2 regions of the Streptomyces sp. NPDC048584 genome follow, and region 1 is predicted to be linked to the other one. Evidence: predicted binding sites of a transcription regulator. Region 1 holds the regulator's gene; the other holds the start of a gene.
What was found. Region 1 encodes HrcA, which represses chaperone genes, less so after heat shock. Its sites were predicted from a motif close to TTNGCACTCNGNNNNNCNGAGTGCNAA; they were not measured.
Positions count from the first base shown of each region.

Region 2: groES (co-chaperone GroES) is a predicted target of HrcA. The motif match lies at 2,830-2,856, and genes of this name have one in related genera.

Region 1 covers NZ_JBICWF010000004.1:409,498-416,711, reverse strand. The annotation lists gene ACGFR9_RS12220 (SpoIIE family protein phosphatase) at 1-351, shown strand, start outside; gene hemW (radical SAM family heme chaperone HemW) at 379-1,611, shown strand; gene ACGFR9_RS12210 (Uma2 family endonuclease) at 1,712-2,290, shown strand; gene ACGFR9_RS12205 (DUF3097 domain-containing protein) at 2,268-3,083, opposite strand; gene ACGFR9_RS12200 (MBL fold metallo-hydrolase) at 3,118-3,852, opposite strand; gene hrcA (heat-inducible transcriptional repressor HrcA) at 4,024-5,040, shown strand; gene dnaJ (molecular chaperone DnaJ) at 5,040-6,179, shown strand; gene ACGFR9_RS12185 (nitronate monooxygenase) at 6,544-7,214, shown strand, end outside.
Region 2 covers NZ_JBICWF010000002.1:107,785-114,998, reverse strand. The annotation lists gene ACGFR9_RS04800 (hypothetical protein) at 1-462, opposite strand, end outside; gene groL (chaperonin GroEL) at 625-2,250, opposite strand; gene groES (co-chaperone GroES) at 2,376-2,684, opposite strand; gene ACGFR9_RS04785 (polysaccharide deacetylase family protein) at 2,985-3,800, opposite strand; gene ACGFR9_RS04780 (polysaccharide deacetylase family protein) at 4,012-4,944, opposite strand; gene ACGFR9_RS04775 (methyltransferase domain-containing protein) at 5,035-6,222, shown strand; gene ACGFR9_RS04770 (Uma2 family endonuclease) at 6,238-6,870, opposite strand; gene ACGFR9_RS04765 (LCP family protein) at 6,998-7,214, opposite strand, start outside.

The DNA.
Region 1 (7,214 bases):
ACCCTCGCCTCGGCCGGACACCCCCTCCCCCTCCTGCTCGCCCCCGACGGCTCGGTCACCGCCGTGGCCCAGCCGCAGACCCTGATCGGCGTCGTCGACGACGTCACCTACACCAGCGAGACCTTCGACATGTACTCCGGCGACACCCTCCTGTGCGTCACCGACGGAGTCACCGAGCGGCGCTCCGGCTCCCGCCAGTTCGACGACGGCGACGGACTCGCCACCGCCCTGTCCGGATGCGCGGGCCTGCACGCGGAGCCGATAGCGGAACGCATCACCCGGCTCGTGCACGAGTTCGGGGCCCGCCCGCCCGCCGACGATCTCGCCCTCCTGGTGCTCCAGGCGGAGTGACGCGGCCGGTGCGGGACAATGGAGCACATGCCTTCCGCACTCCCCGACGGCGAGCCCGTCCCCGCCGACGGCGCGCTGCCCGCCTCCGCGCTCGCCGGGGCCGCCGAGCGCCCCCTCGGCTTCTACCTGCACGTCCCGTACTGCGCGACCCGCTGCGGCTACTGCGACTTCAACACCTACACCGCGACCGAGCTGCGCGGCAGCGGCGGCGTACTGGCCTCCCGCGACAACTACGCCGACACCCTCGTCGACGAGGTCCGCCTGGCCCGCAAGGTGCTGGGCGACGACCCGCGCGAGGTCCGCACGGTCTTCGTCGGAGGCGGTACGCCGACGCTGCTGGCCGCGGACGATCTCGTACGGATGCTGGCGGCGATCCGGGAGGAGTTCGGCCTCGCGCCGGACGCCGAGGTGACGACGGAGGCGAATCCGGAGTCGGTCGACCCCGCCTATCTCGCGACCCTGCGCGCCGGCGGCTTCAACCGGATCTCCTTCGGCATGCAGAGCGCCCGGCAGCACGTACTGAAGGTCCTCGACCGCACCCACACCCCCGGCCGCCCCGAGGCCTGCGTCGCCGAGGCCCGCGCGGCCGGCTTCGGCCATGTCAACCTCGACCTGATCTACGGCACCCCGGGGGAGTCCGACGACGACTGGCGGGCGTCCCTGGACGCGGCGATCGGCGCCGGCCCCGACCATGTGTCCGCGTACGCGCTGATCGTCGAGGAGGGCACGCAGCTCGCCCGCCGTATCCGGCGGGGCGAGGTGCCGATGACGGACGACGACGTCCACGCGGACCGGTATCTGATCGCCGAGGAGACGCTGTCGGCGGCGGGGTTCGACTGGTACGAGGTGTCGAACTGGGCCACCTCGGACGCGGGCCGCTGCCTGCACAACGAGCTGTACTGGCGTGGCGCCGACTGGTGGGGCGCGGGGCCGGGCGCGCACTCGCACGTGGGGGGCGTGCGCTGGTGGAACGTCAAGCATCCGGGGGCGTACGCGGGGGCACTGGCGGCGGGACGGTCGCCCGGGGCCGGCCGCGAGGTCCTGTCGGACGAGGACCGGAGGGTCGAGCGGATCCTGCTGGAGCTGCGGCTGCGGGAGGGCGTGCCGCTGTCACTGCTGAAAGAGGCGGGACTGGAGGCGGCTCGGCAGGCGCTGGCGGACGGACTGCTGGAGCGGGGCCCGTACGAGGAGGGCCACGCGGCCCTCACTCTGCGCGGCCGGCTGCTGGCGGACGCCGTGGTCAGGGACCTGGTGGACTGATCACTCGGGGGAGTGAATCACTGCGGAACGGGGGTTCGGCCCCTAACCTGTTTCGTAGGCTGCCGCCGACAGTGCGCGGCGGATGTGGAGGGCCACGGAGATGACGGCTGTGGACGAACGTGGAGTCGCGGAGTTCTTCGCGGGGTTCGAGCCACCCGAGGGGCTCAAGGTGGAGTTGCTTCGGGGAGAAATCGTGATGATGGCCAGCCCTGATCTGGTGCACAACCGGATCGTCACGTGTCTCATGGACCAGATTCCGTACCGGCAGTGGGAGCGGCTCCAGACCCAGGACGTCGACATTGTTGACGAGGCCAGCGAGCCCGTACCCGATCTCGTGGTCATGAAGGTGGGTGTCGGTCCTGACTCCGGGCGCCTTCTGCCGTCCCAGATTGTCACGCTGGTCGTGGAAGTGGTCTCGAAGACCAGCGTGGACCGGGACTACGGTGTCAAGCGTCTGATCTACGCTGCGGGTGAAGTACCCGCATACCTGATCATCGACCCGATCATGGCGCAGTGCGTTCTCTACTCGGAGCCGGCCGGGCGCGGCGAGGGCGCCGACTATCAGGTACAGCGGGTCACCAGGTTCGGGGCGCCGCTGCCACTGGAACAGTTGGGCGTCGAACTGGACACCACCGAGTTCGGTACCTACAAGGGCGTCAAGCCACATCATCGCCCGTGACGAAGTCGATCAGTTCCTCCACCCGGCCGAGGAGCTGCGGCTCCAGGTCCTTGTAGGAGCGCACCGAGCCGAGGATCCGCTGCCACGCCTCGCCGGTGTTCGCCACCCGCCAGCCCAGCGCCTCGCACACCCCCGTCTTCCAGTCCCGCCCCCGCGGCACCCGCGGCCACCCGGCGATCCCCACGGACGCCGGCTTCACCGCCTCCCAGACGTCGATGTACGGATGCCCCACCACCAGCGCGTGCTCGCTCGTGACCGCCTCCGCGATCCGCCACTCCTTCGAGCCCGGCACCAGATGGTCCACCAGGACGCCCAGCCGCGCGTCGGGGCCGGGGGCGAAGTCCTCGACGATCGACGGCAGGTCGTCGACACCCTCCAGGTACTCCACGACCACGCCCTCGATGCGCAGGTCGTCGCCCCACACCTTCTCGACCAGCTCCGCGTCGTGCCGCCCCTCGACGTAGATGCGCCCCGCGCGGGCCACCCGCGCCCGCGCGCCGGGAACGGCGACGGAGCCGGACGCCGTACGGGCGGGACGTACCGGACCGGCGGCGGACGGACGCACCAGCGTCACCACCCGCCCCTCCAGCAGGAAACCGCGCGGCTCCAGCGGGAACACCCGGTGCTTGCCGAAGCGGTCCTCCAGCGTCACCGTGCCCGCCTCGCAGCGGATCACCGCGCCGCAGAAGCCGGTACCGGGTTCCTCCACCACCAGGCCGGGCTCGGCCGCGACCTCGGGGACCGGCTGCGGCTTCTTCCACGGAGGGGTCAGATCGGCGGAGTACTGGCGCATTCCGACGACGATACGAGGAGCCCGCCCGCCGCGATCAGTCCGACACGCCGAAACGCGCCGCCAGCGCGTCCCGCTGGGCCCGTACGAACGCCGCGTCCACCACCGCGCCGTGCCCGGGCACGTACCGCGCGTCCTCACCGCCCAGCTCGAGCAGCCGGTCCAGCGCGGCCGGCCAGTGCGACGGCACGGCGTCGGGGCCGGCCTGCGGTTCGCCCGACTCCTCGACCAGGTCGCCGCAGAACACGACCTCCGGGGAACCGGGGACGAGGACCGCGAGGTCATGGGCGGTGTGCCCGGGGCCCACGTTCGCCAGCAGCACCTGCCGCCCGCCGTCCGGCCCGAGGTCGAGCGTCCACTCGCCGGACACCGGGTGCCGTGGCGGCACCAGCGCGTCCACGGCCTCCTGCGCCACCCGCGCGTCCAGCCCGTGGCGCACCGCGTCCGCGCGCAGTTCCGCCCGCCCGCGCGCCGTCAGCACCGTCTCCATGCCCACCGCGCCGAACACCTCCGCGCCCGTGAGGGCCGCCGAACCGAGGACATGATCGAAGTGCGGGTGGGTGAGCGCGAGATGCGTCACACGACGGCCGGTGAGCGCGAGCGCCTGGGCCCGCAACCGCGCGCCCTCTCCCAGTCCGGACCCCGCGTCCACGAGCAGCACCCCGTCCGCGCCCACGACGAGCCCCGCCGTGCAGTCCCACACCGGCAGCCGGCACCGCCCCACCCCGGGCGCCAGTTGCTCCCATCCCGACTCTTCCCAAGTCACGGTCACGACGGGACGCTATCGGAGACGACGACGCCCGGCGCGGCGGCGCGGGGACCGGCCTTGCCCGGGGTGTACCCCCCGGCCGTACACTGGGCGGGGAAGTCTGGCACTCGCGTGCGAAGAGTGCCAGGCGGACAGGGAAGGTACCGCGCGGGAAGGCTTCTGGAGGTGTGCGCGATGCTCAGTGAACGCAGGCTCCAGGTGCTGCGCGCCATCGTCCAGGACTATGTGGGCACCGAGGAGCCCGTCGGCTCCAAGGCCCTCACCGAGCGGCACAACCTGGGCGTCTCCCCGGCCACCGTGCGCAATGACATGGCGGCCCTGGAGGACGAGGGGTTCATCGCCCAGCCGCACACCAGTGCCGGGCGCATCCCCACCGACAAGGGGTACCGGCTGTTCGTCGACCGGCTCGCCGGCGTGAAGCCGATGACCGGGCCCGAGCGGCGGGCCATCCAGAACTTCCTCGACGGCTCCGTCGATCTCGACGACGTGGTCGCCAGGACCGTGCGGCTGCTCGCGCAGCTGACCCGGCAGGTCGCCGTCGTGCAGTACCCGTCGCTGACCCGCTCCACGGTGCGGCACGTGGAACTGCTGTCCCTGGCCCCGGCGCGGCTGATGCTGGTGCTGATCACGGACACCGGCCGGGTGGAGCAGCGCCTGGTCGACTGCCCGGCGCCGTTCGGCGAGCAGTCGCTCGCGGACCTGCGCGCGCGGCTCAACAGCCGGGTCGCGGGCCGCCGGTTCACCGATGTGCCGAGCCTGGTCGAGGACCTCCCCGAAGCATTCGAGGCGGACGACCGCGGTACGGTCTCGATGGTGCTCTCCACTCTGCTGGAGACGCTCGTCGAGGAGAACGAGGAGCGGCTGATGATCGGCGGGACCGCCAATCTCACCCGCTTCGGACATGACTTCCCCCTCACGATCCGGCCCGTCCTCGAGGCGCTGGAGGAGCAGGTCGTGCTCCTCAAGTTGCTTGGGGAGGCGGGGGATTCGGGCATGACCGTGCGCATCGGGCACGAGAACGCCTATGAGGGACTCAACTCCACGTCCGTCGTGTCGGTGGGCTACGGTTCGGGCGGCGAGGCTGTTGCCAAGCTCGGCGTGGTCGGACCGACCCGCATGGACTACCCGGGAACGATGGGAGCGGTACGCGCAGTGGCACGGTACGTCGGACAGATCCTGGCGGAGTCGTAGTGGCCACGGACTACTACGCCGTACTCGGCGTACGCCGCGACGCGTCGCAGGAGGAGATCAAGAAGGCCTTCCGGCGGCTCGCCCGCGAGCTGCATCCGGACGTCAATCCTGATCCCAAGACGCAGGAGCGGTTCAAGGAGATCAACGCCGCCTACGAGGTGTTGTCCGACCCGCAGAAGAAACAGGTCTACGACCTGGGCGGCGACCCCCTCTCCCAGGCGGGCGGCGGCGGTGGCGCGGGCGGCTTCGGGGCGGGCGGCTTCGGCAACTTCTCCGACATCATGGACGCGTTCTTCGGTACGGCGTCGCAGCGCGGGCCGCGCTCGCGCACCCGCCGGGGCCAGGACGCCATGATCCGGATCGACGTCGAGCTCGACGAGGCGGCGTTCGGCACGACGAAGGACATCCAGGTCGACACGGCCGTCGTCTGCACCACGTGCAGCGGCGAGGGCGCCGCTCCGGGCACCACCGCGCAGACCTGTGACATGTGCCGTGGCCGTGGTGAGGTCTCGCAGGTCACGCGGTCCTTCCTGGGCCAGGTCATGACGTCCCGCCCCTGCCCGCAGTGCCAGGGCTTCGGCACCGTCGTCCCGACCCCGTGCCCCGAGTGCGCGGGCGACGGCCGCATCCGCTCCCGGCGCACCCTCACGGTCAAGATCCCGGCCGGTGTGGACAACGGCACCCGGATCCAGCTGGCCGGCGAGGGCGAGGTCGGGCCCGGCGGCGGTCCCGCCGGCGACCTGTACGTGGAGATCCACGAACTCCCGCACAGCACCTTCCAGCGGCGCGGCGACGACCTGCACTGCACGGTCACCATCCCGATGACGGCGGCGTCCCTCGGCACCAAGGTGCCGCTGGAGACGCTGGACGGCATGGAGGAGGTCGACATCCGGCCCGGCACCCAGTCCGGCCAGTCGATCCCGCTGCACGGCCGGGGCATCACCCACCTGCGCGGCGGCGGCCGGGGCGACCTCATCGTCCACGTGGAGGTCCAGACCCCGACGAAGCTCGACCCGGAACAGGAACGCCTGCTGCGTGAACTCTCCAAACTGCGTGGGGAGGAACGGCCTACGGGACAGTTCCAGCCGGGGCAGCAGGGGCTTTTCTCGCGGCTGAAGGACGCTTTCAACGGCCGCTGATGTCGGCCCGCCGGTGCTGTCCGGTTGACGTCGGGGGGTCTGCTGCCGGGGGTCCGGGGGTTGTCCCCCGGGCGAGCACAGTCAGCCGGGGCAGCAGGGGCTTTTCTCGCGGCTGAAGGACGCTTTCAACGGCCGCTGACGTCGGCCCGCCGGTGCTGTCCGGTTGACGTCGGGGGGTCTGCCGGGGGTCCGGGGGTTGTCCCCCGGGCGGGCGCAGTCAGCCGGGGCAGCAGGGGCTTTTCTCGCGGCTGAAGGACGCTTTCAACGGCCGCTGACGTCGGCTTCGGTGCCCCGGGCGAAAGTGGCTTATGCCAAGGGGAAGGGCAGGTTCGGAGTCGAGCGGGGGACGTGACAACATGCGGTCATGTCCTCCGTACTGACCGAAATCTGCCCGCACCCCGTCGTGCAGGCACCCATGGCGGGCGGTGTCGCCGTGCCGCAGCTCGCCGCCGCCGTGTCCGAGGCGGGCGGACTCGGTTTCCTGGCCGCCGGGTACAAGACGGCGGACGGGATGTACCAGGAGATCAAGCAGCTGCGGGGACTGACCTCCCGCCCCTTCGGCGTCAACCTCTTCCTGCCGCAGCCGGAGACACCCGACCCGGCCGCCGTCGGTGTCTACGCCCATCAGCTGGCCGGCGAGGCATCCTGGTACGAGACCGAGCTCGGCGACCCCGACAGCGGCCGTGACGACGGCTACGACGCGAAACTCGCCGTACTGCTGGACAACCCCGTGCCGGTGGTGTCGTTCCACTTCGGCGTCCCGTCCCGCGAGGCACTGGACGCCCTGCGCCGCGCCGGCACGTTCACGCTGGTCACCGCCACCACCGCCGAGGAGGCCCGCGCCGTGGAGCGGGCCGGCGCGGACGCGGTGATCGCGCAGGGTGTGGAGGCCGGCGGCCACCAGGGCACCCACCGGGACGTCCCGGACACGGACCGTTCCGGCGTCGGACTGCTCTCCCTCGTCGCCCAGGTCCGGGAGTCCGTCGGTATCCCGGTCGTCGCGGCCGGCGGCATCATGCGGGGCGGCCAGATCGC
Region 2 (7,214 bases), on a different contig from region 1:
GTGCGGGCCCCAGACGTCGACCTGGACCAGCCGGCGGTCCACGACGACGGTGACAGGTCCGGCGGGACCCGGCGCGAAGCGGCGCGCCATCCACAGCGGTACGCCCTCGGCCCGCGCCCGTGCGGCGAGGGCGGCCACCTCTTCCGGGCCACCGCATCTGCGTACCGCGAGTTCGCCCAGCGCGCGGGCGAACTCGGCGGCCCGGCGCACCGGGAGGGGCTTGGTCGTACCGGTCACGCGTGTGACCGGGACGGCGCCGGGGCCCTGCGGCAGCTGGTCCAGCGGGCGTTCGGTGCCGCCGCCGCCGAGCCAGCGGCCCCGTAGATACGCCTCGGCCATGGCGCCGAGGTTCAGTTCGTCCAGCGGTGTCGTCCGCACGCCCCTGCGCAGCCGGTCCTCGGTGAGTTCCGCGGTCCGTGCCAGCGGGTTCCTGGACCGTTCGGCGTAGAGCACCTCGCTCATCGTGTCCCCCTCCTGCATCCGGCCCGTTCCCCACCGGTAAGTCGCCGGCGGGCCGTCCGGCGGTTCCAAGATCCGGGGACATCGCGGGTACGGTGAAGGCCCGGCGGCCCCGTTTCCGGGGCCGCCGGGCCTTCACTCAGGCGCTGGCGACGTGATCTGTCGTCAGTGGGAGTGGCCGTGGCCACCGGCAGCGGCGGCCGGCTCCTCCTCTTCCTTCTTCTCGACGACCAGGGTCTCGGTCGTGAGCAGCAGGGAGGCGATGGAGGCGGCGTTCTCCAGGGCGGAGCGGGTCACCTTGACCGGGTCGATGACGCCGGCCTTGACCAGGTCGCCGTACTCGCCGGTGGCGGCGTTGTAGCCGTTGCCCTTCTCGAGCTCGGCGACCTTGGAGACGATGACGTAGCCCTCGAGGCCGGCGTTCTCGGCGATCCAGCGCAGCGGCTCGACGGCGGCCTTGCGGACGACCGCGACACCGGTGGCCTCGTCGCCGGTCTTGTCGAGGTTGCCCTCGAGGACCTTGACGGCGTGGACGAGCGCGGAGCCACCACCGGAGACGATGCCCTCCTCGACCGCGGCGCGGGTCGCGGAGATGGCGTCCTCCAGACGGTGCTTCTTCTCCTTCAGCTCCACCTCGGTGGCGGCGCCGACCTTGATCACGCACACGCCGCCGGCCAGCTTCGCGAGGCGCTCCTGGAGCTTCTCGCGGTCCCAGTCGGAGTCCGTGGACTCGATCTCGGCCTTGATCTGGCCGACGCGGCCCTGCACGTCCGCCTTCTCGCCGGCACCGTCGACGACCGTGGTGTCGTCCTTGGTGACGGTGACGCGGCGGGCGGAGCCGAGCACGTCCAGTCCGACCTGGTCGAGCTTGAGGCCGACCTCCTCGGAGACGACCGTGGCGCCGGTGAGGACGGCCATGTCCTGCAGCATCGCCTTGCGGCGGTCACCGAAGCCGGGCGCCTTGACGGCGACCGCGTTGAACGTGCCGCGGATCTTGTTGACCACCAGGGTCGACAGGGCCTCGCCCTCGACGTCCTCGGCGATGATCAGCAGCGGCTTGGAGGCGTTGGCCTGGATGACCTTCTCCAGCAGCGGCAGCAGCTCCGCGATGGAGCCGATCTTGCCCTGGGTGATCAGGATGTACGGGTCGTCGAGGACGGCCTCCATACGCTCCTGGTCCGTCACGAAGTACGGGGACAGGTAGCCCTTGTCGAAGGCCATGCCCTCGGTGAAGTCCAGCTCCAGGCCGAAGGTGTTGGACTCCTCGACGGTGATGACACCGTCCTTGCCGACCTTGTCCATCGCCTCGGCGATGAGCTCGCCGACCTGCTGGTCCTGGGCGGACAGCGCGGCGACGGCGGCGATGTCGGACTTCTCGTCGATCGGGCGGGCCGAGGCGAGCAGGTCCTCGGAGACCGCGGCGACGGCGGCGTCGATGCCCTTCTTCAGCAGCGCCGGGGAGGCACCCGCGGCGACGTTCTTCAGGCCCTCGCGGACCAGCGCCTGGGCCAGCACGGTGGCGGTGGTGGTGCCGTCACCCGCGATGTCGTTGGTCTTGGTCGCCACCTCCTTCACCAGCTGCGCGCCGAGGTTCTCGTACGGGTCCTCGATCTCGACCTCACGGGCGATCGTGACACCGTCGTTGGTGATGGTGGGGGCGCCGAACTTCTTGTCGATGACGACGTTGCGGCCCTTGGGGCCGATCGTCACCTTGACCGTGTCGGCAAGCTTGTTGACGCCGCGCTCGAGGGCGCGACGGGCGTCCTCGTCGAACTTCAGGATCTTCGCCATGGGAGCGGTTCAGCCCTCTCGGAAAACGTGGGTGAAACGAACTGCGCCCCTGACGCCCGGCTTCATAAGGTCGCGGGGGCCCGGGGCGCAGCTCAAAAGCAAGGTGCTTCGGTGAAGCGGGTGAACTACTTCTCGATGATCGCGAGGACGTCGCGAGCCGAGAGGACGAGGTACTCCTCGCCGTTGTACTTCACCTCGGTGCCGCCGTACTTGCTGTACAGCACGATGTCACCGGTCTTGACGTCGAGCGGCAGGCGCTCGCCGTTCTCGAAGCGGCCCGGGCCCACGGCCAGGACGACGCCCTCCTGGGGCTTCTCCTTGGCGGTGTCCGGAATGACCAGGCCAGAGGCGGTGGTCTGCTCGGCGTCGAGCGGCTGGACCACGATGCGGTCCTCGAGCGGCTTGATGGCAACCTTGGAGCTGGTGGTCGTCACGATCCGACCTCCCCCTTCGGAGATCTCACGGGGTTAACTGTCTGAGGTGGCGACCAGGTGGATCCGTCGTCGCGGGTGCCGGACCTGCCCGTCGCGCATTGGCACTCTCCAGTGGGGAGTGCCAGAACTGAGACTATGACTGTGATTAGCACTCGGTCAAGCGGAGTGCCAGTTGGCTGCGGCGCGTCGCGGGGTGGGCGCGTTGTCATCACCCTTGTGTGCGGCGCGCGGTGTTGCGGTGACCGCCCCTGGGGGCGGCCGCCCCCGGGCCCCCGCTTCGGCCCTGAACGGGCCTCGTCCTCAATCGCCGGACGGGCTGACAGGTGAGCGGCGCTCACCAGTGGCCGGCGACGGGATGGCTTCGGCCACGTATGCCTCCAGCCTGCCCACCTTCAGTCCCCGCTCCTCCAGTTCCCCCAGCAGTCGTGCCGTCCGTTCCGCCAGTGTCAGTGACGGGGTCTCCACCGACGGTACGGCGATGATGTCGCCGGGGTTCAGCTGCTGGGGGCCGGCGGTGTAGGTGAGGTGGCCGTCGGTCTCCAGGGTGGCCCGGGAGCCGATGACCGCCCGGATGCCGCAGTCGGCGGCCGCCTTCAGGGTGGTGGTGTCGTACGTGCCGTAGGGCGGGCGGAAGAGGGTGGCGCGGATGCCGAAGCGGGACCTGAGCTTGCGCTGCTGGCCGCAGATCTCGGCGCGCTGGCCGGCGTAGGGAAGGCCGCGCAGGGCGCGGTGGTCGAGGGTGTGGTTCTGCAGGCTCGCGCCGACCGCGCGCAGGCGGGCGAAGTGGGCGTAACCGGGGCCGGTCACGCTGTCCGTGAGGAACAGGCTGACGGGGAGCGCCCGTTCGCGTACGAGGTCGATGAAGCCGGGGTCGCGTTCGGCGCCGTCGTCGTAGGTGAGGAAGACGACCCGGTCGCGGGTGAGGACGCGGTCGATGACCGGCGGGAGGCCGCCGGAGGCCACCGGACCGGCCCCGGCCGACCGCCCCGTACCGTCCCCGGCCCCGCTGCCCGGCGTACCGCATCCGGCGATCAGGACCAGCAGGGCGGCCCCCAGCAGCCCGGCCCGCGCCCGAGCGGCCCGCGAGCCGGAGATCCGCGGCGCGACGGCCCTCACCACAGGGCCACCCCACCGCCGCGACCGGCCCGCACCCGGGAGACCCTCGAACCGGACCTCCCCGCGAGGCCGCCCACGGCAGGGGGCCCGACCGGGCCACGCGTGCGGACCCGCGCGTGGCCTTGACACCCCGTCCGCATCGCACCCGGAGCCCGGACCTGGCCCGCGTCCGGAAGCCGGCCCCGCAGACCGCCCGCCGGGCGCCCGGCCCTCACAGGTAGTCCTCCAGACGGGCCACCGCGTACCCCTCCGCCGTGACCTTGTCGAGGAAGCGCCGGGCCATGTCCGGCATCGTGCCCTTCCAGGTGTCGCGGCCGCGGAAGTGGGTGAGGACGATGTCGCCGGGGTGCAGTTCGCGGTCCCATTCCCGGTACTCCCAGTGGTCGACGAAGACCTCCTCGTTCCAGAGCGGGACATGGGTGATCCCGCAGGACTTCGCGACGCGCAGGGTGTCCTTGTCGTAGTTGCCGTAGGGCGGCCGGAAGAGGACGGGCCGTTCGCCGTACCGCTTCTCGATGATCTTCTGCATGCCGCAGATCTCGCGCTTCTGGCGGGCGTGGGACAGGGCCGGCAGATAGGGGTGGTGGAGCGTGTGGTTGTGCAGGGAGACGCCGCGGTCCTGCATCTTCTCGAAGTAGCCGTAGTCCTCCTTGACGAGGTAGTCGCTGAGGAAGGCGCTGTACGGGATCTTCAGCTCGCTCATCATCCGCAGGAACGCCGGGTCCTTCTCGTCGCCGTCGTCGATGGTGAGGAAGAGGATCTTCTTCTCGGTGGGGATCGTGGTGAAGACCGGCGGGAGTCCCAGCCGGCGGTGTCCGTCGACCTCGAAGCCCTCGCGGGTGGTGATCTCCGGCTTCTTCGCGGGGGGCGGCGGGGCGGTCAGCGGCACCCGTTTCAGCCCCCAGCGTTTCGCGGCGGCGGCCCTCGCGGTGTGCGCGGCACGCAGCTTGGTGGCGTAGTCGTCGAGCGCGCGGGCCGGGGGCGCCTTCAGGGGCGGACCGGCCGCCGGTTCGGCCGGGGCGCCGCTGCCGCCGCCCGGCCCCTGTCCGCAGCCCGCGGCGATCGAGGCGAGAGCGATCACCGCGAGGCCGATCCGCACTCCACCGAATGGCCACTTTTTATCGTTTTGTCGTACTGCTCGCATGGGGCCGGATCCTCGCAGCCGCACCGTCCGGACCCGGCCCGACACCGCGGCCGGAGGCATACGGTCCACCGACTGGCCCACAATGACCCGGTGAACGACCTCGCCTCCCTCCTCACCCCCGAAGGCCGCGCCCTCCTCGACGAGGTGCGCGACACCGACCCGGCGCACGAACTCGCCGTCGCGACGAGACTGCGCCGCGAGCACCCCGCCGAACTCGTGTCGGCGGCGCTGGGCCAGGCGCGGCTGCGGCAGCGGGCGGTGGCCAAGTTCGGGGAGCGGGACGCCGCGCGGATGTTCTTCACGCCCAACGGGGTGGAGCAGTCGACGCGGGCGAGTGTGGCGACGTACCGGGCCGAGTGTCTGCACGCGCTCGGGGTGCGGTCCGTCGCCGACCTGTGCTGCGGGATCGGCGGGGACGCGATCGCGCTCGCCCGCGCGGGGATCCGGGTGCTGGCCGTCGACCGCGACCCGCTGACCTGTGCGGCAGCCCGCGCCAATGCCGACGCGCTCGGTCTCGCCGGTCTGATCGAGGTGCGCGAGGCGGATGTGACCGAGGTGGACACGGCCGGCTACGACGCCGTGTTCGTCGACCCGGCCCGGCGTTCCTCCAGGCGCGGCCGGATCTTCGACCCGGAGGCCTACTCCCCTCCCCTGTCCTGGGCCGTGTCCGCCGCGCTCGGGGCTCCGCTCGGGCTGCTGAAGATCGCGCCCGGCATTCCGCACGAGACGATCCCCGAGGCCGCGACCGCCGAGTGGGTCTCGGACGGCGGGGACGTGAAGGAGGCCATGCTGTGGTTCGGCCGGGACGTGACACCGGGGGCACGGCGGGCGACGCTGCTGCCCGCCCGAGCCGGCATTGCCGTGACCCCCGACTCCGCGCTCCCCGATCCCGAAGTACGCCCGGTCGGACGGTATGTGTACGAGCCCGACGGCGCCGTCATCCGCGCCCACCTGGTCGCCGAGGTGGCCGCGGAACTGGAGGGCGGCCTGATCGACCCGACCATCGCCTACATCACCGCCGACGAGGCCCGCACCACCCCGTACGCCACCGCCTACGAGATCACCGACCGGCTCCCCTTCAACGTCAAGAAGCTGAAGGCCCTCCTGCGCGAGCGCGAGGTGGGCGTGCTGACCGTCAAGAAACGCGGCTCGGCGGTGGAACCGGAGGAACTGCGCCGCAAAACCCTCCCCAAACCCCACGGCACCGCATCGCTCACGGTCTTCCTGACCCGGGTCGCGGGCGCCCCGACGATGCTGCTGGGCCATCCGGTGCGCTGAGGCACCGGGGCCGACTCAGGACGCGACGATCTCCTTGCCGATCGCGAAACCCTTGGCCGGCCCCTCGGGGATCACCGCATCGGTGCCGTAGGGGACCCGGTGCTCGTCCGCGTACTTGGCCTTCCCCGGGTCGGGCGACGTCAGGACGAACACGGCCCCGTCGTCGTCGAAGTCGTCGACGATCACGTACACCGGGATCCCGGCCCGCGCGTACTCGCGGCGTTTGCGGACGCGGTCGCGCTGGAGGTTGCGATGGCCGGGCGAGGCGACCTCGACGACCATCTTGACTCCGGCGGCGTCGACGCCGAGACCGTCCTCGTCCGGGATCTCGTCGAGGTCGAGTGTGGCCACGAAAAGATCGGGGATCCAGGCCTTCTGACGGTGAATGACATTGACGTCCTGGTGAGCCACGTAACCGCTGCGCCCCAGATGGGAATCCAGAGCGCGACGAAGACGGTTGACAAGCACACCATGACGACGGCGACCGGTAGGCGACACCTCGATGGCCCCTTCGATGATCTCGGCCCGGTAGCCCTCGGGGAGATCCATGGCCTTCCACGCCTGCCACAGGACCTCGTCCAGGTCGGAACCCTGCTCGGAAACGGGCTTGTCCACCACCGGGGCCACCTCTTCTGCGAGAGCGGTCATCGAGAAGCACCTCCTCCTTCAAGTGTGGGCGCGGGCACCACTGCGGCACAAGCGACACGGTGACGTTACGAGTTCGGGGTACGCAGTGCCCCAGGATCGACACCGATCAGCCGAACGAGTGATCACCTCACCTCAGCGACGCCCACAGCTCCCCCGCCTCCGGCTCGTCCGCCACCACTCGGTTGGGGTCCCCCGGGGCCGGGACGACCGGCAGGGTGAGGGTGGTGACCTGCTGTGAGGGAAGGTCACGCAGGCTCTGGGCGAGGCGGGTCAGTTCGGGAAGGGAGTCCAGGCCGGTGTCGGTGGTGAGGCTTCCGGTGACGGTGTCGGCGACCTCGTACAGG